One region of the Burkholderia vietnamiensis LMG 10929 genome, then DNA from elsewhere that is predicted to be linked to it. Evidence: predicted binding sites of a transcription regulator. Region 1 holds the regulator's gene; each other region holds the start of a gene.
The links. Region 1 encodes LexA, which represses DNA repair genes until DNA is damaged. Its sites were predicted from a motif close to ACTGTATNNNNATACAGT; they were not measured.

Region 1 (4,146 bases):
TGCCGGCGCTCGGAATCGCGCGCCGGCCCGTCGGGTATGCGGCGCGCTGTCGTGGCGCGCCGCTGTCGTTATCGTGTGCTGCGTGTCGTTACTGCGTGGCGTTATTGCGGCTTGTAGATCGAATCGAACACGCCGCCGTCCGCGAAATGCGTCTTCTGCGCATTCGTCCAGCCGCCGAACGTGTCGTCCACCGTGTACAGCTTGAGCTTCGGGAACTGCTTCGTCAGCTCCGCCGGCACGTTCTTCGAGCGCGGCCGGTAGTAGTTGCGCGCGGCGATCTCCTGGCCCTGCGGGCTGTACAGGAAATTCAGGTAGGCCTCGGCCAGCTTGCGCGTGCCCTTCTTGTCGACCACCTTGTCGACCACCGCGACGGGCGGCTCGGCGAGGATGCTCACCGACGGCACCACGATCTCGAACTTGTCGGTGCCGAATTCCTTGATCGACAGGAACGCCTCGTTCTCCCACGCGATCAGCACGTCGCCAATGCCGCGCTGCACGAAGCTCGTCGTCGCGCCGCGCGCGCCGGAGTCGAGCACGCCTGCATTCTTGTAGAGCTTCGTCACGAACTCCTTCGCGCTCTGCTCGCTGCCGCCCGGCTTGTGCACCGCGTACGCCCACGCGGCCAGATAGTTCCAGCGCGCGCCGCCCGAGGTCTTCGGGTTCGGCGTGACGATCGAAATGCCGGGCCTGGTCAGATCGTCCCAGTCCTTGATGCCCTTCGGGTTGCCCTTGCGCACCAGGAACACGATCGTCGACGTGTACGGCGATGCGTTGTCCGGCAGGCGCTTCTGCCAGTCCTTCGCGACGAGCCCCTTGTTCGCGAGCGCATCGATGTCGTATGCCAGCGCGAGCGTGACCACGTCGGCCTGCAGCCCGTCGAGCACCGAGCGCGCCTGCGCGCCCGAGCCGCCGTGCGACTGCTTGAAGTTGACCGTCTCGCCCGTCTTCGCCTTCCATTCCTTGCCGAACGCCTGGTTGTAGTCCTGGTACAGCTCGCGCGTCGGGTCGTAGGACACGTTCAGGAACGTCGTGTCGGCCCATGCGTGCGAGGCGATGCCGAGCGCCGCCGCCGCGCCCAACGCCAGTGTTGCGATCAGGCGCCCCGCTGCGCCGCCCAGCCCCGTATTGCGCTTCGCCATCATTGGTTCTCCAGTGTCGTCGGTGTTGCGATGTCGGGCCAGTCTAACGAACGGGTTACATTATTAAAAATAATCGTTCTTCATTTTTTAATACTCAAAAGTGCTAACGCAGACTGGGCGGACGGTTGCGGCGGATGAACCGGCGTCGGGACGTCGCAAAACGACGGCGGAATCGGCGCGATCGCATCGAACCTCAAGTAACACTTGAAATTCGCGAAGTACTGTATAAAAATACAGCTCACTGTCTATCCATACAGTTGAGCCATGACCAAACTCACCGCACGTCAGCAGCAAGTGTTCGACTTGATCCGCCGCGCGATCGAGCGCTCGGGTTTCCCGCCCACGCGCGCCGAGATCGCCGCCGAACTGGGCTTCAGCTCGCCGAATGCAGCCGAGGAGCACCTGCGCGCGCTGGCGCGCAAGGGCGTGATCGAGCTGGCGGCAGGCGCCTCGCGCGGCATCCGCCTGCTCGGCATCGACGACATGCCGCACCAGTTCACGTTGCCGCACGCCGGGCTGATGCAGTTGTCGCTGCCGCTCGTCGGCCGCGTCGCCGCCGGTAGCCCGATCCTTGCGCAGGAACACATCTCACAGCATTACGCGTGCGATCCGGCGCTCTTCACGAGCAAGCCCGACTATCTGTTGAAGGTGCGCGGCCTGTCGATGCGCGACGCCGGCATTCTCGACGGCGACCTCCTCGCGGTGCAAAAGCGCACCGAAGCGAAGGACGGCCAGATCATCGTCGCGCGGCTGGGCGACGACGTCACCGTCAAGCGCCTGATGCGCCGTCCCGGCGGCATCGAGCTGATCGCGGAGAACCCGGATTACGAAAACATCTTCGTCAAAGCCGGCAGCGCGGAATTTGCGCTGGAAGGCATCGCCGTCGGGCTGATCCGCTCGGGCGAACTCTGACAATCGGTCTCGCTGAGGAGAACACCATGGAACGCCTGTCCCGTCTGCTGCCTTTCCGTCAATTCGGCCGCCTGCGTCACCTGCGCGGCCGCACGCCCTGCGCGCCGCTGTCCGCTGCGGCGCCCGCAGTGAGCGAAGAAGTCGCAGTCGAACGGCAGGCGTCGCTGCTGCCGTCGGCGCTGCCCGCATTCGCGCGGGTCTCGCTGAATGCCGGCCTGAATCATGCGGAACCGGCGCGCCGCGCACCGGTGCGCGTCTATCACGGCCGCTCGCGCCTGATCATGGTGGGGACGATCGACGCCGTCTGCCGGATGATCGACCGTTGCATCGCCGAGGAACGATCGGCAGCGCACCACGGTCTCTGAGGGCGGAACCCATCCGCACCGGAGGCATCGTGACTGGATCTGCGGGCCGCGTCCGGCGGCTCAAGCCGCTACTGATCGCCGTGCTGATCGTCGCCGTATTGGCGGCGATCGGTTACGCATATGCGTCGCCATACGTGGCACTCGGCCGGCTCAAATCGGCAATCGATGCGCGCGATGCGCAGGCGGTCAGCGAGTACGTCGATTTTCCGTCGCTGCGCATCAGTCTGAAGCAGCAGGTCACGGAAGAATTGATGCGCCGGATCGACGCGGTGAAGAAGAACAATCCGTTCGCGGTGCTGGGCGCATTGATCGGGTCTGCGTTGATCGGCCCGCTGGTCGACGCGTACGCGACGCCGGAAGGTGTTGCAGCGTTGATGAGCGGCATCCCGCCGCGCGGTAGTCCCGGCGAACGGCCTCCCGAATGGGCCGGCTCGCCGTCGAGGTCGCCGTCAGGCACCGCGCCAGCCAGCGCGCCGGCTGTGCCACCGTCGAGCGCCGGCAGTCCAGCGAGCGTGCCGGCAGCCGCCAGCGGCGCCACCTCGGTCCCGGTGCCAGCTCCCGCCCCAGCCGGCGCGAGCGATCCCGGTCGGACACAGCAAACGAGCGCGGGCTACCGCAATATCGACGAGTTCGTCGTGACGTACCAGCGCAGCGCCGACGGCACACGCTACGCGGCGATTTTCCACCGCTTCGGCCTGTTTACGTGGAAGCTCGCGGCAATCGACCTGCACGGCTGAGCGCGCGTTGCCGGTAGGCGGTGCCGCGGATGCGGCACACGGCACGCGCTCATCGCGAAGCCAGCGAGCTGGTCATGCGGCAAACGCGTGCATCCTCGTGCCATTAGCCCACTATTTACCGCTCGCGGTAGCCGCCTCGCGCTCGCGTGCGATCTCGGCCTTCTGCTCCTGGGCCGACGAACATGCGACGAGGATGCTGCAGTTCACGCGATCGAGCAGTAGCGTGTTGCCGGCCCCCATCCACCATCTCGACAATCCGCTTCGACAGCGATGGCCGACGACGACGAGGTCGGCGCCGATCTCGGTTGCGAGGTTCGCGATTTCGTCGATCGGGTAGCCGAACGCAAAATGACCTTCGGCCTGCACGCCGCGCTCGCGCAGCCAGTTCACCCCTTCCTGCAGGATCTCGCGCGCGGTTTCTTCGAAGCGGCCGCACGCGACATCGGTCAGCAGTCCCGCGCTCTGCGCGATGCTCGAGCGCATGTCGACGACCGACAGCAAATGCGTTTCCGCCTTCAGGTCGAGCGCGAGATTCGCGCCGCACCGCAGTGCCTTGCGTCCCTCGAGCGTGCCGTCGTAGCAAAGCAGAATCTTGTTGTAGCTAGCCATGAAACCTCCCGGTCGCGACTACGTGCGCTATGCAATCATCATGGTGCGCCGCAATCCAACGCGCAAGGGATGGAAAACGCTGATTCGCCGCACCACGCGCGTCGGCAATGATGCAGCGCACGATTCGTGTGCGCATCCGACGCAAACCGCAGGCCCGCGCTGAAGCGGCGCGGTCGATGCACTAGAATGGGTCGTCCGTGCCGTCAGCGCGGGCACGCGAGCCATGTCCGTGTGACCGGCGACAGTCCGAGCCGTTCGCATACGGCGCGTGGCATCCGCCGAGCCGGCCGGCGCGGCGGCGCCCGTTCACAACGACACCCTGCCCATGTCCGTTGCACCGATCGATTTCCGGAACGTCGAAAAACGCTATGGCGACCGACTCGT
Region 2 (4,146 bases), 1.1 Mb from region 1:
CCAGCAGATCGTTGAACGACGTGACGAGCGGCTCGATCTCGGGCGGCGCGCGCTGCGCCTCGACCGGCGACAGGTCGTCGGGCCGCCGCGCGCGGATGTGCGCCTGCAGCGCGTTGAGCGGCGCGAGCCCGCGCGACAGCCCGAACCAGACGAGCAGGATCGCGAGCGGCAGGATCACGAACTGCGGCAGGATCACGCCCTTGATGATGTCGTTCGCGAGCGCGTTGCGCTTGTCGAGCGTCTCGCCGACCTGCACGAGCACCGGCTGCGGGCCGCCCGGCGTCGGCAACGCGACGGTCGTGTACGCGACGCGCACGTCGTTGCCGCGCAGCAGATCGTCGCGGAACACGACGACGCCCGGCGGCGGCCGGTCTTCTTCGCGCGGCAGCGGCATGTCGGCCTCGCCCGCGACCAGCTCGCCGCGCGTGCCGAGCACCTGGAAATACACGCTGTCGACGTTGTCCGCGCGCAGGAAGTCGCGCGTCTGCTGCGGCAGCGTCAGCTCGGCGACGCCGTTGACCGGGTGGATCTGCCGCGCGAGCACGTACGCGTTGGTCTCCAGCGCGCGATCGAACGGGCCGTTGGCGATCGTCTTCGCGACCAGATAGGTGACGGCGATGCTCATCGGCCACAACAACAGGAGCGGCGCGAGCATCCAGTCGAGGATCTCGCCGAACAGCGAGCGCGGGCGCGCGGCCTCGGGCGTCTCGGTTTCGTCGGGCGGCGCGAACGGGTTCTCGTAGCGCGCATCGCGCGCGGCGTCGGCGGCGGACGGTTGTTCGCCGGCCGAAGGGCGGGAATGGACCGGCGAGGCCATCGCGGCGACGGCCGGGCTCAGCGCAGCGGCGTGCCGGCCGCCGCGGGCGGCGCAGCGGCAGCCGGGTCGGCCGGCGCCGCGGGCGCGGCTTTCTCGAGGCAGTAGCCGAGGCCGCGCACGGTGGAGATCCGCACGCCGCTCGGCTCGATCTTCTTGCGCAGCCGGTGTACGTACACTTCGATCGCGTTGTTGCTGACTTCCTCGCCCCACTCGCACAGATGGTCGACGAGCTGCTCTTTCGACACGAGCCGGCCGATGCGCTGCAGCAGCACTTCGAGCAGCCCGAGCTCGCGCGCGGACAGGTCGAGCACGCGCTCGTTCGCATACGCGATGCGGCCGACCTGGTCGAACGCGAGCGAGCCGTGGCGCACGACGGTCGGGCCGCCGCCGGCGCCGCGCCGGGTCAGCGCGCGCACGCGCGCCTCGAGCTCGTTGAGCGCGAACGGCTTGGCCATGTAGTCGTCGGCGCCGAGGTCGAGCCCCTTCACGCGCTCGTCGACGCTGTCGGCGGCCGTCAGGATCAGCACGGGGAGGTTGGAATTGCGCGCGCGCAGGCGCTTGAGCACGTCGAGCCCGGACATTTTCGGCAACCCGAGATCGAGGATCAGGAGGTCGAAGCTTTGCATCGACAGGGCGGTATCGGCGTCGACGCCGGTCTTCACGTGGTCGACCGCATAGCCCGATTGGCGGAGTGACCGGGTGAGGCCGTCCGCGAGTATGCTGTCGTCTTCGGCGATGAGAATTCGCATGTTGCTGACCGATGGCCGGCGGGCGGGCGCGCCGGCGCGGCTGTCTCCGAACTGATCCGTGTACAACGCAGCCTGCATTGCGGGCTTGCATAAAACACTGTTTTTTTATACAGTGTCTGCATTCGTGGGCAGCGCTTGAAGCGGGCGCGCCTCTGACAGACGCTGCTCATCATAGCAAAGGACGATTCATGGAAGATAGCAAGAAGGGCTCCGGGATGACCGCCGAGAAGAGCAAGGCGCTGGCGGCCGCACTCGCGCAGATCGAGAAGCAGTTCGGCAAAGGGTCGATCATGCGGATGGGCGACGGCGACGTGAAGGAAGACATCCAGGTCGTCTCCACGGGCTCGCTGGGCCTCGATATCGCGCTCGGCGTCGGCGGCCTGCCGCGCGGCCGGGTGGTCGAAATCTACGGTCCGGAATCGTCCGGCAAGACCACGCTCACGCTGCAGGTGATCGCCGAGCTGCAGAAGCTGGGCGGCACGGCAGCCTTCATCGACGCCGAGCACGCGCTCGACGTCCAGTACGCGGCGAAGCTCGGCGTGAACGTGCCGGAGCTGCTGATCTCGCAGCCGGACACCGGCGAACAGGCGCTCGAAATCACCGACGCGCTCGTGCGCTCGGGCTCGATCGACATGATCGTCATCGACTCGGTCGCGGCACTGGTGCCGAAGGCCGAAATCGAAGGCGAGATGGGCGATTCGCTGCCGGGCCTGCAGGCGCGTCTGATGTCGCAGGCGCTGCGCAAGCTGACGGGCACGATCAAGCGCACGAACTGCCTCGTGATCTTCATCAACCAGATCCGGATGAAGATCGGCGTGATGTTCGGCAACCCGGAAACCACGACGGGCGGCAATGCACTGAAGTTCTATTCGTCGGTGCGTCTGGACATCCGCCGGATCGGCTCGATCAAGAAGAACGACGAGGTGATCGGCAACGAAACCCGCGTGAAGGTCGTCAAGAACAAGGTATCGCCGCCGTTCCGCGAAGCGATCTTCGACATCCTCTACGGCGAAGGCATTTCGCGTCAGGGCGAGATCATCGATCTCGGCGTGCAGGCGAAAATCGTCGACAAGGCCGGCGCCTGGTACAGCTACAACGGCGAGAAGATCGGTCAGGGCAAGGACAACGCGCGTGAATTCCTGCGCGAGAATCCCGAAATCGCACGCGAGATCGAGAACCGCATTCGCGAGTCGCTCGGTGTCGTCGCGATGCCCGATGGCGTGGTCGACGAAGCCGAGGCGATGGACGAAGAAGAGTGATGGCAGGGCGCCGAGGGCAGGCCGGCGAACCGGAAGCGAGCGACACGTCCGACGTGACGGGGCGCTCCGGCCGGCGAGCCGCATCCTCGGGCACCGACCGGCGCAGCGCGGGCAGTCGTGCCGCGCATCGCACCGAAACGAGGGCATCCGACGATGCCCTCGTTTCGTTTGAGATTGCGCCGCCGGTCGATCCGTTCGACGACGACGAATCGTTCGATGCGCACGACCGGTCGCGTCGGCGCGTGTCGGGCATCGGCATCCTCGGCGCGCGCGCGGCCGATGCCGCGGCGCCGGTCACGGAAGATGTCTACACGCGCAGCAGTCAGCATCCGCGCCGCACGCGTCGCGCGTCCGGCGGTGCTGCCGGCGAGCCTTCCGCCACCGCCGAGCGCAAATCGTCGAAGCCGCCGCGCTCGCTGAAGGGCCGCGCGCTCGGCTATCTGTCGCGGCGCGAGTACAGCCGCGCGGAGCTGGCCCGCAAGCTCGCACCGTACGTCGGCGAGGACGAATCCGTCGAGCCGGTGCTCGATGCGCTGGAGCAGGAAGGCTGGCTGTCCGACGCGCGCTTTGCCGAGAGCCTCGTGCATCGTCGCGCATCGCGTGTCGGCGTCGCGCGCATCGTGAGCGAACTGAAGCGCCATGCAGTCGGCGACACGCTCGTCGAAGAAGTGAATGCTCAATTGCGCGAGACCGAATTGACCCGCGCGCAGGCCGTCTGGCGCAAGAAATTCGGTGCGCTGCCGCAAACTCCGGCGGAGCGCGCGAAGCAGGCGCGCTTTCTCGCGGCGCGGGGCTTCTCGAGCGCGACCATCGTGAAGTTGCTGAAGGCCGGCGACGATCTCCCGATCGACGACTGACGGGCTCCGTCGCGCGCGCTGCGCGCGATTTTGCTGCAACGCAACCGCTTCCGGACAGGCGGGAATACCCGCCGTCGCGCGCCCATGCCTCAGATACCCAATATGCTAAAATCCACGGGTTTTCCTCTTCGGCCTCAACCTCCAGCATGCCGCTATCCGAGCCCGTGCCCCGTCAGTTGCGACATCGACGCGCAATCCGAGCGGAAGCCTACGAGCGCGGCGACGGCTTGTGGGACATCGAAGCCTGCCTGACCGATCACAAGCCGCGCGATGTTGCGCTTGCGTCGGGCATTCGGCCCCAGGGCTTGCCGATTCACGAACTCTGGCTGCGCGTGACCATCGATCGTGACCTCAATGTCGTCGACGCCGAAGCGTCCTCGGAATGGGTTCCCTATCCCGGTCACTGCCAATCTGCTCCTCCCGCCTATCGGGCCCTCATCGGGCTCAACCTCTTCCGCAATTTC
Region 3 (4,146 bases), on a different replicon from region 1:
GGGCACGGGATCGCGCGCGTTGCTGCGTGGCGTACCGTGCGCCTCCTCGTGCGCGACGTGCGCCGCGAACCCCACGCTGCCGGGCGCGATCTCCGGCTTCAACGTCAGCGCCGGAATCTCGTAGTCGCCCGCGTTCTGCCGGCGAAACGGAATCGGCTGCGCGGTCCATAGCTCATCGAGACGCTTGCCGAGCGCCGCGCGTGTTTCGTCGAAGCGCACGTCGTTCATCTTTCCGGTACGGTGGATCGCGAACGGCGGCAGCACGTCGAACCCCGGGTAATACAGGACGCCGTGCTGGATCGGAAACAGCAGGTCGTCGAGCGGCCCGTTGATTCCGCGCGCGCTGTAGTGCGACGCCCAGCCGCCCGTCGTGACGATCACCATCGCACGCTTGCCGGCCATCATCCCTTCGCCGTATCGGTCGCCCCAGTGCGTATCGGAATGCTCGCCGACGCCGTACGCGAAGCCGTAGGCATACACGCGCTCGATCCATCCCTTCATGATCGCCGGCATCGAGAACCACCACAGCGGAAACTGCAGGATCAGCGCGTCGGCCCATTTCAGCTTTTGCTGCTCGCGCGCGATGTCGTCGCGCTGCGTGCCCGTCTCGTATGCGTGCTTCGAATCGTGCGAGGGATCGAAACGCGCGCCGGGCGCGCGCTCGGTCATGTCGTCGGCGTCGAGCGTGGGCTTCCAGTTCATCGCATACAGATCGGACACCTGCACCGCATGGCCGGCGGCCTCGAGATGCTGGACCGCGAAGTCGCGCAACGCACCGTTCAGCGAGCGCGGTTCGGGATGGGCATAGACGATCAGCACGTTCATGTTCGTGACTCCGTTGATTGAATGACTGCAGGATGCCGGCGCACTCGGTATATTGGAAATGAATTCCCGATATTCCTGGTATAGCCATGAACAATCTCAGACGCATCGACCTGAACCTGCTGGTCACGCTCGACGTGCTGCTCGCCGAGCACAACGTCACGCGCGCGGCCGCGCGGCTGAACATGTCGCAGCCGTCGGTGAGCGTGCAGTTGCAGAAGCTGCGCGACCTGTTCGGCGATCCGTTGCTGTTGCCGGGGCCGCGCGGCATGCGGCCGACCGCGCGCGCGCAAGCGTTGCGCGAGCCGCTGCGCGATGCGCTCGAAGCCGTCGAGCGCGCGGTGCTGACGGCCACGCCGTTCGATCCGGCCACCGCGACCAACACGTGGCGCGTGGCCGCGACCGACTACGGCGAATCGACGATCGTGCTGCCCGCCTTGAGCGCGCTGCGCGCGGCTGCGCCGGCGACGCGGCTGGCCGTCGTCGAGCTGGCGCCGCCGCGCATCGAGCAGGAAGCCGAACGAAACGGCATCGACCTCGCGTTCCACACGACCGAAGGCTCGCCCGACGGCATGCGGCGCCTGCCGCTGTTCGTCGAGCGATACGTGCTGGTAGGCCGCGCCGGTCATCCGAAGCTCAAGCGCCGCCTGACGCTCGCGCAGTTCGCTGCGCTGGAACACGTGATCGTGTCGCCCGACGGCGGCGGCTTCTTCGGCGTGACCGACGAAGCGCTCGCGAAAGCGGGCGCCGCGCGGCGGGTCGTGCTGTCGGTGCCGCATTTCCTGTTCGTGATCTCGGTCGTCGCCGCCACCGACCTCGTCGCGATGCTGCCCGAGCGACTGGTGCGCAATACGCCGGGGTTGCGCGTCGTCGACGCGCCCGTCGACGTGCCGGGCTACGAGATGTCGATGCTGTGGCACGAACGTGTACATCGCGACCCGGCGCATCGATGGCTGCGCGAGACGATCGTCGCGGCGGTGTGACGTGAAGCGGTCGCGGCAACGGGCGATGCATGCCGGTGATCGACGCCGCGGCCGTCGTACCACTGCCCGCACGAAGGACTTGAAACCGGATCGAACACTGTATATATTCACAGTGTTTTTGCATCATTCGACCCGAATTCCGTCACCCATGACGGACGGACTTTTGTGAGGCGACCATGTTTCAGTCATCCGCATTCGATCCCGAGCAACCCGGCTTCAATCCCGTCCAGTTCGAGCGTGCCGCGCAGCGGGCGGTCGGCGATCTGCAGCGTGTCGTCGGCGGCCCTGCGCAGCGCGCGCTCGGGCTGCGACGCCGCACCCACCCGGCCGCCGCCCGCACGATGAGCTGGCAGGCGCTGCTGAACGTCGAGGAGCTGGCGTTCTCGAATGCCGGTTTCCTGAACCGCAACGATCCGGCCGTCGTCGACGCGTTCATCCGGCTGCGCGACAGCCGGCTGGTCGCCGCGGACGTCGAGGAGCCGGTCGACTGGAGTCGCGACGACGACGATCTCCCGGCCGTCTACCTGATCGTCAAGGCGATGCTCGAAGCGGAACGGGAAGAGCGGGCCGAAGCGGCGTAAGGCGGGTGGCGGGTCGGTCGGGCTGGCGGTAAGCCGGCGGGCAGAACGCGCCGAGAGTGGGTCGGTCGCGCTCGGCATCATCGCGGGCGTGGGCCGTGTCGGGCCGTGTCGGGCCGAGTTAGCCGAGTTGGGGCCGGGGCTGAGTTGGCCGAATTGCGCGTATTGCGTGCGCTGCTCCGTATCGCGCGGCGCCGCGACGGTGCCAATCCGCGCCACCGCCCTGCGCGGAGATCGCCGCTTCATCGAAACAAACGCGCGCCCATCGCCCAGCCAAACCGCCGCACCGCCGCGCGCGCCATCGAAACGTCGAACCGAGCGCCGATTACAGCCGCGCCGCCAACCGCGCCCCCTGATCGATCGCCCGCTTCGCGTCGAGCTCCGCAGCCAGTTCCGCGCCGCCGATCAGATGCACCGAGCGTCCGGCCGCCTGCAGCGGCGCGAGCAGCGCGCGCTGCGGCTCCTGGCCTGCGCACAGCACGATCGTATCGGCTTCGATCAGTTCATGATCGCTACGTTGCTCGCCGTACGACACGTGCAGCCCACGTGCATCGATCCTTTCGTAGTTCACGCCGCCGATCATCTTCACCTGCTTCATCTTCAGCGTCGCCCGGTGAATCCAGCCGGTCGTCTTGCCGAGCCCCTTCCCGAGCGGCGCCGGCTTGCGCTGCAGCAGCGTCACCTCGCGCGCCGGCGCGGCGACCCGTGCGCGCGTCACGCCGCCGCGCGTCACGGCCGGATCGGTCACGCCCCATTCGGCCTTCCATTCGTCCAGATCGAGCGTCGGAGACTGGCCGTCCTGCACCAGGTATTCGGCGACGTCGAAGCCGATTCCGCCCGCGCCGACCACCGCGACACGCCGGCCGACCGGTTGCCGGCCCGCCAGCACGTCGATGTAGCTGAGCACGTTCGGGCCGTCCTGCCCCGGAATCTTCGGATCGCGCGGCGTCACGCCGGTCGCGAGCACGATCTCGTCGTAGCCGCCGTCGATCAACTCGCGCACGTCGACGCGGCGGTTCAGATGCAGCGTCACACCGGTCACCTCGATCTGGCGGCCGAAGTAACGCAGCGCCTCGTCGAATTCTTCCTTGCCCGGAATGCGCCTCGCCATGTTGAACTGGCCGCCGATCTGCGCGGCGGCGTCGAACAGGTCGACGCGATGGCCGCGCTGCGCGAGCACCGTCGAGCACGCCAGCCCGGCCGGCCCGGCGCCGACCACCGCGATGCGCTTCGGCTGCCGCACCGGCGTATAGACGAGTTCCGTCTCGTGGCACGCGCGCGGGTTCAGCAGGCACGACGCGATCTTGTTCTTGAACGCGTGATCGAGGCAAGCCTGGTTGCAGCCGATGCAGGTATTGATCTCGTCGGCGCGGCCCTGCGCGGCCTTGACGACGAACTCGGCATCGGCGAGCAGCGGGCGCGCCATCGACACCATGTCCGCGCAGCCGTCCGCCAGAATCTGCTCGGCCACCTCGGGCCGGTTGATGCGGTTCGTCGTCACCAGCGGGATGCCGACCTCGCCCTTCATCTTCTGCGTGACCCACGCGAACGCGCCGCGCGGCACCGACGTCGCGATCGTCGGCACGCGCGCCTCGTGCCAGCCGATCCCGGTGTTGATGATCGTCGCGCCCGCACGCTCGACGGCCTTCGCGAGCTGCACGGTCTCGCTCCAGTCGCTGCCGTCCGGGATCAAGTCGAGCATCGACAGCCGGTAGATCAGGATGAAATCGCGTCCGACCGCTTCGCGCGTGCGCTCGACGATC

Region 2: a site for LexA is predicted at 1,663-1,680, ahead of recA (recombinase RecA). Genes of this name have one in related genera too.
Region 3: a site for LexA is predicted at 1,902-1,919, ahead of AK36_RS07780 (DUF2471 family protein). Genes of this name have one in related genera too.

The regions. Positions count from the first base shown of each region.
Region 1 covers NZ_CP009631.1:2,505,062-2,509,207, forward strand. Annotated here, with positions in the region: gene AK36_RS21285 (sulfate ABC transporter substrate-binding protein) at 102-1,139, opposite strand; gene lexA (transcriptional repressor LexA) at 1,404-2,051, shown strand; gene AK36_RS21295 (hypothetical protein) at 2,078-2,416, shown strand; gene AK36_RS21300 (DUF2939 domain-containing protein) at 2,446-3,153, shown strand; gene AK36_RS21305 (universal stress protein) at 3,265-3,762, opposite strand; gene nodI (nodulation factor ABC transporter ATP-binding protein NodI) at 4,088-4,146, shown strand, end outside.
Region 2 covers NZ_CP009631.1:1,355,228-1,359,373, forward strand. Annotated here, with positions in the region: gene AK36_RS16180 (sensor histidine kinase) at 1-817, opposite strand, end outside; gene AK36_RS16185 (response regulator transcription factor) at 835-1,566, opposite strand; gene recA (recombinase RecA) at 1,755-2,825, shown strand; gene recX (recombination regulator RecX) at 2,825-3,682, shown strand; gene AK36_RS16200 (DUF2889 domain-containing protein) at 3,829-4,146, shown strand, end outside.
Region 3 covers NZ_CP009630.1:1,749,836-1,753,981, forward strand. Annotated here, with positions in the region: gene AK36_RS07770 (NAD(P)H-dependent oxidoreductase) at 1-825, opposite strand, end outside; gene AK36_RS07775 (LysR family transcriptional regulator) at 912-1,805, shown strand; gene AK36_RS07780 (DUF2471 family protein) at 1,982-2,386, shown strand; gene AK36_RS07785 (NADPH-dependent 2,4-dienoyl-CoA reductase) at 2,709-4,146, opposite strand, start outside.